Regions from separate parts of the Pseudomonas sp. 43A genome, predicted to be linked through region 3. Evidence: predicted binding sites of a transcription regulator. Region 3 holds the regulator's gene; each other region holds the start of a gene.
The links. The regulator sigma-54, encoded in region 3, starts transcription at its own class of promoters, with help from an activator protein. The targets are predictions, from matches to a motif close to ANTGGCATNNANNTTGCTNT.

Region 1: HUW52_RS22180 (circularly permuted type 2 ATP-grasp protein) is a predicted target of sigma-54. The motif match lies at 1,249-1,268, and genes of this name have one in related genera.
Region 2: glnK (P-II family nitrogen regulator) is a predicted target of sigma-54. The motif match lies at 1,746-1,765, and genes of this name have one in related genera.

What each region holds. Positions count from the first base shown of each region.
Region 1 is NZ_CP054880.1:5,089,489-5,092,763, reverse strand. Features, by position in the region: gene HUW52_RS22190 (hypothetical protein) at 23-256, shown strand; gene HUW52_RS22185 (ribonuclease E inhibitor RraB) at 466-813, shown strand; gene HUW52_RS22180 (circularly permuted type 2 ATP-grasp protein) at 1,301-2,710, shown strand; gene HUW52_RS22175 (alpha-E domain-containing protein) at 2,723-3,275, shown strand, end outside.
Region 2 is NZ_CP054880.1:6,773,348-6,776,622, reverse strand. Features, by position in the region: gene HUW52_RS30055 (YifB family Mg chelatase-like AAA ATPase) at 1-292, opposite strand, end outside; gene HUW52_RS30050 (accessory factor UbiK family protein) at 1,293-1,553, opposite strand; gene glnK (P-II family nitrogen regulator) at 1,967-2,305, shown strand; gene HUW52_RS30040 (ammonium transporter) at 2,344-3,275, shown strand, end outside.
Region 3 is NZ_CP054880.1:6,095,436-6,098,710, forward strand. Features, by position in the region: gene lptA (lipopolysaccharide transport periplasmic protein LptA) at 1-207, shown strand, start outside; gene lptB (LPS export ABC transporter ATP-binding protein) at 207-932, shown strand; gene HUW52_RS26920 (RNA polymerase factor sigma-54) at 1,120-2,610, shown strand; gene hpf (ribosome hibernation-promoting factor, HPF/YfiA family) at 2,684-2,992, shown strand; gene ptsN (PTS IIA-like nitrogen regulatory protein PtsN) at 3,005-3,275, shown strand, end outside.

The DNA of each region.
Region 1 (3,275 bases), 1.0 Mb from region 3:
GGGTTTGATCGAGGAGGCACCGATGCAAAAGTGGAAAGTCACTTTCGTGGACGATCATGGTGAAATTGTCGATGAGGTGTTCGAGCGTGCGGAATGCCCCAGCGACGATGAGGCCGCTCGATTGATCAAGGCACGGCTTCTGCCCGTCGCCGCCGAACTGGACCTGAATGATCTGGAAGGGCGTACCGCCGATGCAGGCGTGAAAAGCCTGAAATCCCAGAACAGCATCGAAATCCGCAGCATCACTCCTATCTGACATTCTTCCTGTCACCTTTGAAACCAGGCCTTGGCAGCGGCTCTAACTTGGGGCTACTCTGCAAGCGAGATCAGCGAACGGATCGCTAAGGTCTGGTCTTGTCAGCTACATGCTTGTTCCCGCGTGCAACCACGTTGCCGTCGTACTTTGGCCAAAGGCCCGGGGCGGGAATACGGAAAGTCTATCCATCTATGCGAGGGGGACGATTCATGAGCACAGCCTATCAAGAAGACATCAGCAGCAATGTTCTGCGCCGCATGAAAGAAGGCGGTTTCGATTTTTCCCGATTCCATCCCATCGAGTTCTACGCCATTTTCCCGGACGAGGAGCGGGCGCGCAGGGCGGCAGGCAAATTTCGCGGTGAATCCATCAATGCCCAGGTCAGCGTGCGTGATGACGGTGCGTGGGCGCTGGAATTGAGCAAGGTGATGTACGCGACATATGACGATATCGGCGACTTCGAGCAGGGCTTTTCCGCCGTGGTCGAGCCGCTGGGCGGCATTATCGAAGGCTGGGGCGTCAAGCAGGAGGTGCGCAGCCGCCACCGTTTGAACTGATCTCTGGTTTCATTGGTTGAACAACGGCTGACCTTCGGGTTGGCCGTTGTCGTTTCCGGCGTACGCAAAGCACCGTGGCAAAACCCTGAAACAAGAAACCGAGGCAAAAAAAAGCCACCGGAGAGGGTGGCTAAAAGGGAAGACCGATAAGGAGAGGAAAACGGTCAGGGTTACAGCGGGGCGGGCTGCGAGGGCAGTCCAGGTCAGTTGAGCTGGCGACTTCGCGGCGCTGTGCGCGGGGAAGTTTTGCAGCGGATGCGCGGATTATCCGCAGGCAGCGCCGGGCAGTGAAATCAACTCTGACTATGCTGGTGATAGGCGATGCAGTGCGTCGCAATGAAGCGGGGGCAATCAGGTTGGGGCATTTGCCGCACAGGAATGGTGCGGTGCCTGCGGCGTGTATTTCCAACCGATTGAAATCAAAGCGTTTATGCCGATGGCACGGGCCTTGCGAAGGCCTGTAGGTCCGGGTGACAAGGAGTACGGCATGATCCGCACCTATTTTGATGAGATGTACGACGCCGGCGGCCAGGTTCGCCCGCATTATCGCGAGTTCGCCCGATGGCTGGCCGACACGCCTGACGAGCTGCTGGCCCAACGGCGACGCGAGGCCGATCTGCTGTTCCATCGCGCCGGGATTACTTTCACGCTCTATGGCGACGAGCAGGGCACCGAGCGCCTGATTCCTTTCGATACCATTCCGCGCAGCATCCCCGCCAGCGAATGGCGGATCGTCGAGCGCGGCTGTATTCAGCGGGTCAAGGCGCTGAACATGTTCCTCGCTGATCTCTATCACGAACAGCGCATCATCAAGGCCGGGATCATTCCTGCCGAACAGGTGTTGGCCAACGAGCAGTATCAGCTGGCGATGCAAGGCCTGGATCTGCACCGCGATATCTATTCGCACATCTCCGGCGTCGATCTGGTGCGCGATGGCGACGGCACCTATTACGTACTTGAAGACAACCTGCGCACCCCGAGCGGCGTGAGCTACATGCTCGAAGACCGCAAGATGATGATGCGCCTGTTCCCGGAGCTGTTCGCCGCCCAGCGCATCGCGCCGATCGATCATTACCCGAACCTGCTGCTCGACACCCTGAAAAGCTCAAGCCCGATCGATGACCCGAGCGTGGTGGTGCTGACGCCGGGACGCTTCAATAGTGCGTTCTTCGAGCACGCGTTTCTGGCGCGGGAAATGGGCGTTGAACTGGTCGAAGGTGCGGATCTGTTCGTGCGTGACGACAAGGTGTTCATGCGCACCACCGACGGCCCGAAAGCGGTGGACGTGATCTATCGTCGTCTCGACGACGCATTCCTCGACCCGCTGGCGTTCAACCCGGACTCGATGCTCGGCGTGCCGGGGCTGTTGTCGTCCTATCGCTCCGGCAATGTGGTACTGGCCAATGCCATCGGCACCGGCGTGGCGGATGACAAGTCGGTCTATCCGTTTGTCACCGACATGATCCGGTTTTATCTCGACGAAGAACCGATCCTGAAGAACGTGCCGACCTGGCAGTGTCGCAACCCGTCTGAACTTTCCCACGTGCTGGCCAATCTTCCAGATCTGGTGGTCAAGGAAACCCAAGGCTCCGGCGGTTACGGAATGTTGGTGGGGCCGGCGTCGACGACGGCGGAAATCGATGCCTTTCGCGAGCGCATCAAAGCCAAGCCTCACGCGTACATCGCACAGCCGACATTGTCGCTGTCGACCTGTCCGACCTTTGTCGAAAACGGCATCGCGCCGCGCCATATCGACTTGCGTCCGTTTGTCTTGTCCGGTCGCGAAACCCGCGTGGTGCCCGGCGGTTTGACCCGTGTCGCGCTGCGTGAAGGCTCTCTGGTGGTGAACTCATCACAGGGCGGCGGAACCAAGGACACCTGGGTGGTCGAGGATTGAAGGAAGCTTGCCATGTTAAGTAGAACTGCCTCGGATCTGTACTGGATGTCGCGCTATCTGGAGCGGGCGGAAAACCTCGCCCGGATGCTCGACATCAGTTATTCGCTGTCGCTGATGCCGCAGGACGGTCGCGGCGATGGCTTGCACGAACTGGCGATGCCGCTGCTGATCACCGGCACCCTCGACGATTATCTGGAGCGCCATGGCGCGCTGCACGCTGAACGCCTGTTGCACTTTTTTGCCCTCGATGCGGCCAACCCGGCGAGCATCTACAGCTGCCTCGGCGCGGCGCGGGCCAGTGCTCATGCGGTACGCGGACGCATCACGGCGGACATGTGGGAGAACATCAACTCGACGTGGCTGGAGATTCGCGGGATCGCCGAGCAGGGCCTCAGTCGCTATGGCATGAGCCGCTTCTGCGAATGGATCAAGGAGCGTTCGCACCTGTTCCGTGGTGCGTCGTACGGCACGATCATGCGCAACGATGCGTTTCGCTTTATTCGTCTCGGGACGTTTATCGAGCGCGCGGACAATACGCTGCGGCTGCTTGACGCCCGCTATGAAA
Region 2 (3,275 bases), 680 kb from region 3:
ACGGCACCTGCACACTCGCCGACAGAATCCCCAAGGCAATCGCCAGATCAAACCGCCCACCATCCTTGGGCAGATCCGCCGGCGCCAGATTCAAGGTGATCCGCCGCGCCGGAAACTGCAGCCCGGAATTGATGATCGCGCTGCGCACCCGATCCTTGCTCTCCTTCACCGCCGCCTCGGGCAGCCCGACCATGGTCAGCGACGGCAGTCCGTTGGCCAGATGGACTTCGACGGTGACAGCGGGGGCTTCCACGCCTATCTGGGCGCGACTGTGGACGATGGAGAGGGACATGGTCGTTCCTTGAGCTGAATCGGGGGCCGCTTCCTGCGGGTTTTTAAAGGGTAGTTGGGGGAGGGGATGTTGCTAGGTGGATTCTATGAGCGAATTTTCACCGGATGTTGCAGGAGACAATAACCTGCAGGCATAAAAAACCGCCTGTTAGGCGGTCATTTTTTGCGGTACTCAGGTTCCACAGGCGTAGGCACTCCGCAAAATAGTTCGGTGCTTTCACATGGATGCTTCGCAGTGGCCTCCGTGAGGTAAACGTGGATTATGGGTCATGCCCCATGAAAATCGAGACGAAAAAAAACCGCCTTGAGAAGGCGGTTTTTTATATGCAGGCTTCGGTGAGGCCAAGGCCTGCGCATCCTTAGCGGACACACTCGTGTTGCCCGAGATTATGCATATTTGACCGGTGGCGCAAGCATCATTGAAATTTCAGCCAATCAATCGATTAAAAGATTCGAGGACCGAAATCGGTTTGCCAGTACATGATAACGACTTGATACAACTTGTTTAAATGCCACGGCCGGACAGCGAATACCATTCGCCGTGACGATGCCCACTCATCGAGTGTTCGCAAAGTGTGGTCGGGAGCGAAAAAAATTCATGTTCCTCGACACGGTTTGAGACCCGTGCCGGTGCTGATCTTGGGGAGCCCACACCCGGCCGCCTTGGCGGACACACTCGTGTGTAGTCCCGAAGGTGTTCGTACGCCGGAAAGTGCATCGGAGGTTTGGCCCCACGCAAGGAGGGCCAAAGTATGTCTAAGTTTCTTAAACATATGTGGCGCCTCGTCAGGGTCGCGTTATGGGCTTTTCGCCTGTACGAGATTCTGCGAGACCGTTGGAATAATTCGTTGTAAGGATTGAGCTGACGGAAACCGCTCCTGTCTCGGCAGGAGCGGTTTGATTGACCTTTCGACATACATACTTCGAATGTTTGCCAAGAACGGGAAGGTCGTGCCGACCTTCAATCGCTAGCAGGCTAGCTCCCACAGGGGATTGCGGGGTTATTCGGCTGGCGGTGTCAGCTTGGCTTCCATCTCGGCAACCTTGGCTTCAAGGCTCTCGAGGCGTGCGCGAGTACGCGCCAACACAACCATCTGACTATCAAACTCTTCACGGCTGACCAGGTCGAGTTTGCTGAAGGCACTTTGCAGCAGCATCTTGAACTGGCTTTCGATTTCGGCTTTTGGCAGCGGGGTGTCGCCGCTGAACAGGCGGGAGGCGGTGCCGCTCAGGGCGTCGAGGAAGTCTTTGGGCGCGAGCATGGTGGATGTCCTGGAAACAATGGCCGGCAGTGTATCACGCAGTGTCTATAGTCAATCTCGTGGTCAGGGATGCACGCTTTTCGCGCAGGCGGACGGACGGCGACGCACCGTTGTTGTGCGTATCCGGATAGCGTTTTGCACGCGACGGCTTGCGGCAGCGGCCAAGGGATTGAAATCAGGGGATTTTGGCGAGATGGCAAGGTTTCTGCTTAGTCACCTTCGACCCATGCACTGATGCAGTCGCTGTGACGAATGCAGTGCGGCAGACGGAGCGGGGAGTTTCGTCAGCAGCGGTTAGCTGGCGTCAGTCGGGCAGGTATGGCCGACGATGCGTTACAAAGCCAGGCACTGCGCTTAGACTTGAGTCGGGTTTGTTTTCCTGGGGCAAGTCCACCAATTCGGGAGAGAGTTTCATGAAGCTAGTCACTGCCATCATCAAGCCGTTCAAGTTGGACGACGTGCGCGAGTCGCTGTCCGAAATCGGCGTGCAGGGCATTACCGTTACTGAAGTCAAAGGCTTCGGCCGGCAGAAGGGTCACACCGAGCTGTATCGCGGCGCGGAATATGTGGTCGATTTTCTGCCCAAGGTGAAAATCGACGTGGCCATCGACGACAAGGATCTGGATCGGGTTATCGAGGCGATAACCAAAGCGGCCAACACCGGCAAGATCGGTGACGGCAAGATCTTCGTGGTCAATCTGGAACAGGCGATCCGCATCCGTACCGGCGAAACCGATACCGACGCGATTTAACCGCCGCCACAAACCCCAACGCCCCAGGAGAAAACAATATGACTCTGCGTAAATTCGCAGGGCTAGGAGCCCTGTTGTCCATCGTAATGCCCAGCCTTGCAATGGCGGCAGACGAAGTGGCGGCCCCAGTCCTCAATTCCGGCGACACCGCCTGGATGCTCACCTCGACAGCCCTCGTGCTGTTCATGACCATCCCCGGCCTGGCGCTGTTCTACGGCGGCATGGTTCGCTCGAAAAACATTCTTTCCGTGATGATGCAGTGCTTCGCCATTACCGGTCTGATCAGCATCCTGTGGGTCATTTATGGCTACAGCATTGCGTTCGACACCACCGGCATGGAGCAGGGCGTCGTCAACTTCAACTCGTTCTTCGGCGGCATGGGCAAGGCGTTCCTCGCCGGTGTCACGCCTTCGAGCCTGACCGGCCCAGCGGCTTTGTTCCCTGAGGCGGTGTTCATCACCTTCCAGATGACCTTCGCGATCATCACTCCAGCGCTGATCGTCGGTGCATTCGCCGAGCGGATGAAGTTCTCCGCGATGCTGATCTTCATGGGCATCTGGTTCACCCTGGTTTATGCGCCGATCGCGCACATGGTCTGGTCCGGCAACGGCGGCCTGATGTGGGACTGGGGCGTGCTCGACTTCGCGGGCGGCACCGTGGTGCACATCAACGCTGGTGTGGCCGGTCTGATTGCCTGCCTGGTGTTGGGCAAACGTAAAGGCTTCCCGACCACCCCGATGGCTCCGCACAACCTCGGTTACACCCTGATGGGCGCGGCGATGCTGTGGGTCGGCTGGTTCGGCTTCAACGCCGGTTCCGCTGCGGCGGCCAACGGCACCGCCGGCATGGCGATGCTGGTCACTCAGATTGCTACCGCTGCTGCGGCACTGGGCTGGATGTTTGCCGAGTGGGTCACCCACGGCAAGCCAAGCGCACTGGGTATCGCTTCGGGTGTGGTGGCCGGTCTGGT
Region 3 (3,275 bases):
GCCCAGCAAAACCGCGTCGTACTGATCGACAAGGCCAAGGTCGTCGACAAAGACGGCAACGTCACTCAGGGCGAGAAAATCGTCTATGACACCGTGAAGAAACTGGCCAGCGCCGGCCGCGCTACCGGCAGCAAGGTCACCGAGACGCGTCCGCGCATCGACATGGTGATCCAGCCGAAGAAGAAAACCGACGAGAAAACCCAGTAATGGCAACTCTGAAAGCTCAGCACCTGGCCAAGGCCTATAAAAGCCGCCAGGTCGTGCGTGATGTCAGCCTGTCGATCGACAGCGGCCAGATCGTCGGTCTGCTCGGCCCGAACGGTGCCGGCAAGACCACGTGCTTCTACATGATCGTTGGCCTGGTGCAGGCCGATCAGGGCCGCGTACTGATCGATGATCTGGACGTCAGCCATCAGCCAATGCACGGCCGTGCAAAGGCCGGCATCGGCTATCTGCCGCAAGAAGCGTCGATCTTCCGCAAACTGTCGGTGGCCGACAACATCATGGCCATCCTCGAGACCCGTCAGGAACTCGACAAGGCCGGTCGCCGCAAGGAGCTGGAAAGCCTGCTGCAGGAATTCCACATCAGCCACATCCGCGACAACCTCGGCATGAGCCTTTCCGGTGGTGAACGCCGCCGGGTGGAAATCGCTCGCGCGCTGGCAACGGCACCGAAATTCATCCTGCTCGACGAACCGTTCGCCGGTGTCGACCCGATTTCGGTCGGCGACATCAAGCAGATCATCCACCACCTCAAGGCCAAGGGCATCGGTGTATTGATCACCGACCACAACGTCCGTGAGACGCTGGACATCTGCGAAACCGCGTACATCGTCAACGATGGCCAGCTCATTGCTGAAGGCGATGCAGAAACCATCCTGGCCAACGATCTGGTCAAGGAAGTGTATCTGGGTCACGAGTTCCGCCTGTAAGCGTAACAGTGCCCGGTGCGCCGCCCGGGCGCTGTTTCGATTCAAGCAGGATTTAATACGCTTTAATTGTTACAGCGCTCTAGGCAAACACTTCAGTTTCAGGCATATAATTTGCTTAAGTTTGGCGCCCCGGCGCCCTGTAGTGGATGGCGCATAGCGCCGGCGAATAAGGTGTTAAGCCCCTGCCATGAAACCATCGCTAGTCTTGAGAATGGGCCAGCAGCTGACGATGACACCGCAGCTGCAACAGGCCATCCGCCTGCTCCAATTGTCGACCCTGGATCTGCAACAGGAAATCCAGGAGGCTCTGGAATCCAATCCGATGCTCGAACGCCAGGAAGAAGGCGACGACTTCGACAATTCCGATCCGATGGCCGACAACGCCGAACAGAAACCCACCGAAATCCAGGAACCCTCCTATCAGGAAACCGCCCCGACGGTGGACAACCTCGAGGACGGCGAATGGAACGAACGCATCCCCAACGAGCTTCCGGTCGACACGGCCTGGGAAGACGTTTACCAGACCAGCGCCAGCAGCCTGCCCAGCAGCGATGATGACGAGTGGGACTTCACCACCCGCACCTCCGCTGGCGAGAGCCTGCAAAGCCACCTGCTGTGGCAACTGAACCTCGCGCCGATGTCCGACACTGATCGCCTGATCGCCGTGACCCTGATCGACTGCATCAACAATCAGGGCTACCTGGACGAAACCCTCGAAGAAATCCTCGAAGCGTTCGATCCGGAACTGGACATCGAACTGGACGAAATCGAAGCCGTTCTGCACCGCATCCAGCAGTTTGAACCGGCCGGCATCGGCGCCCGCAACCTTGGCGAGTGCCTGCTGCTGCAATTGCGCCAGCTGCCAGCCAAGACGCCTTGGCTGGCTGAAGCCAAGCGTCTGGTCAGCGATTACATCGACCTGCTGGGCGGCCGCGACTACAGCCAGTTGATGCGGCGCATGAAGCTCAAGGAAGACGAGTTGCGCCAGGTCATCGAGCTGGTGCAAAGCCTCAATCCGCGTCCGGGCTCACAGATCGAGTCCACTGAAGCCGAATACGTCGTCCCTGACGTCATCGTACGCAAGGACAACGAGCGCTGGCTGGTCGAGCTGAACCAGGAATCGGTGCCGCGCCTGCGCGTCAACGCCCAGTACGCCGGTTTTGTCCGTCGCGCCGACACCAGCGCCGACAACACTTTCATGCGCAATCAGTTGCAGGAAGCTCGCTGGTTCATCAAGAGCCTGCAGAGCCGCAACGAAACCCTGATGAAAGTAGCCACCCAGATCGTCGAGCATCAGCGCGGTTTTCTGGAGTACGGCGACGAAGCCATGAAACCGCTGGTGCTGCATGACATCGCCGAAGCCGTGGGCATGCACGAATCGACGATTTCCCGGGTGACCACGCAGAAATTCATGCATACCCCGCGCGGTATTTATGAACTGAAATACTTTTTCTCCAGCCACGTCAGCACCTCTGAAGGCGGCGAATGCTCGTCCACGGCGATTCGCGCGATCATCAAAAAACTGGTTGCCGCGGAAAATCAGAAAAAGCCGTTGAGTGACAGCAAGATCGCTGGTTTACTGGAAGCACAAGGCATTCAGGTGGCTCGCCGCACCGTCGCCAAGTACCGCGAATCCCTCGGGATCGCGCCTTCGAGCGAACGCAAGCGGTTGATGTAAGCCACGTTACAGCGTTCCAGTGGCAGGCTATCCAGCCTGCCGCTTTATGCACTGGCAACGAAGGAGAAGCTGTATGCAAGTCAACATCAGTGGACACCAACTGGAAGTGACCCAACCTCTGCGTTCCTATATCGAGGAAAAACTCCAACGACTGGAGCGACATTTCGACAAGATCACCAACGTGCAAGTCACGATGTGCGTCGAAAAGCTGAAGCAGAAAATCGAAGCCACCTTGCATATTCCCGGCAGCGAAGTGGTCGCCAACGCAGAAGATACTGATATGTACGCTGCGATCGACTCACTCACCGACAAGCTGGATCGCCAACTCAAAAAGCATAAGGAAAAGACCCAGAGCCTCCTCCAGGGCGCGACCGGTCGTTAACACCCCTAACCCATGATCCGACTTGAAAACATCCTGACCCCCGGCCGTTCCCTGGTGAACGTGCCGGGCGGCAGTAAAAAGAAAGCCCTCGAACAAATTGCCAACCTTATCCATAAAGAAGTGCCGGATCTGGCCATGCAGGATGTCTTCGAGGCATTGATTGCCCGTGAAAAACTCGGCTCCACCGGTTTTGGTAACGGCATCGCCATTCCCCATTGCCGCCTCAAGGGTTGCGAAGCACCCATCAGTGCACTGATGCACCTTGATGCACCGATCGATTTCG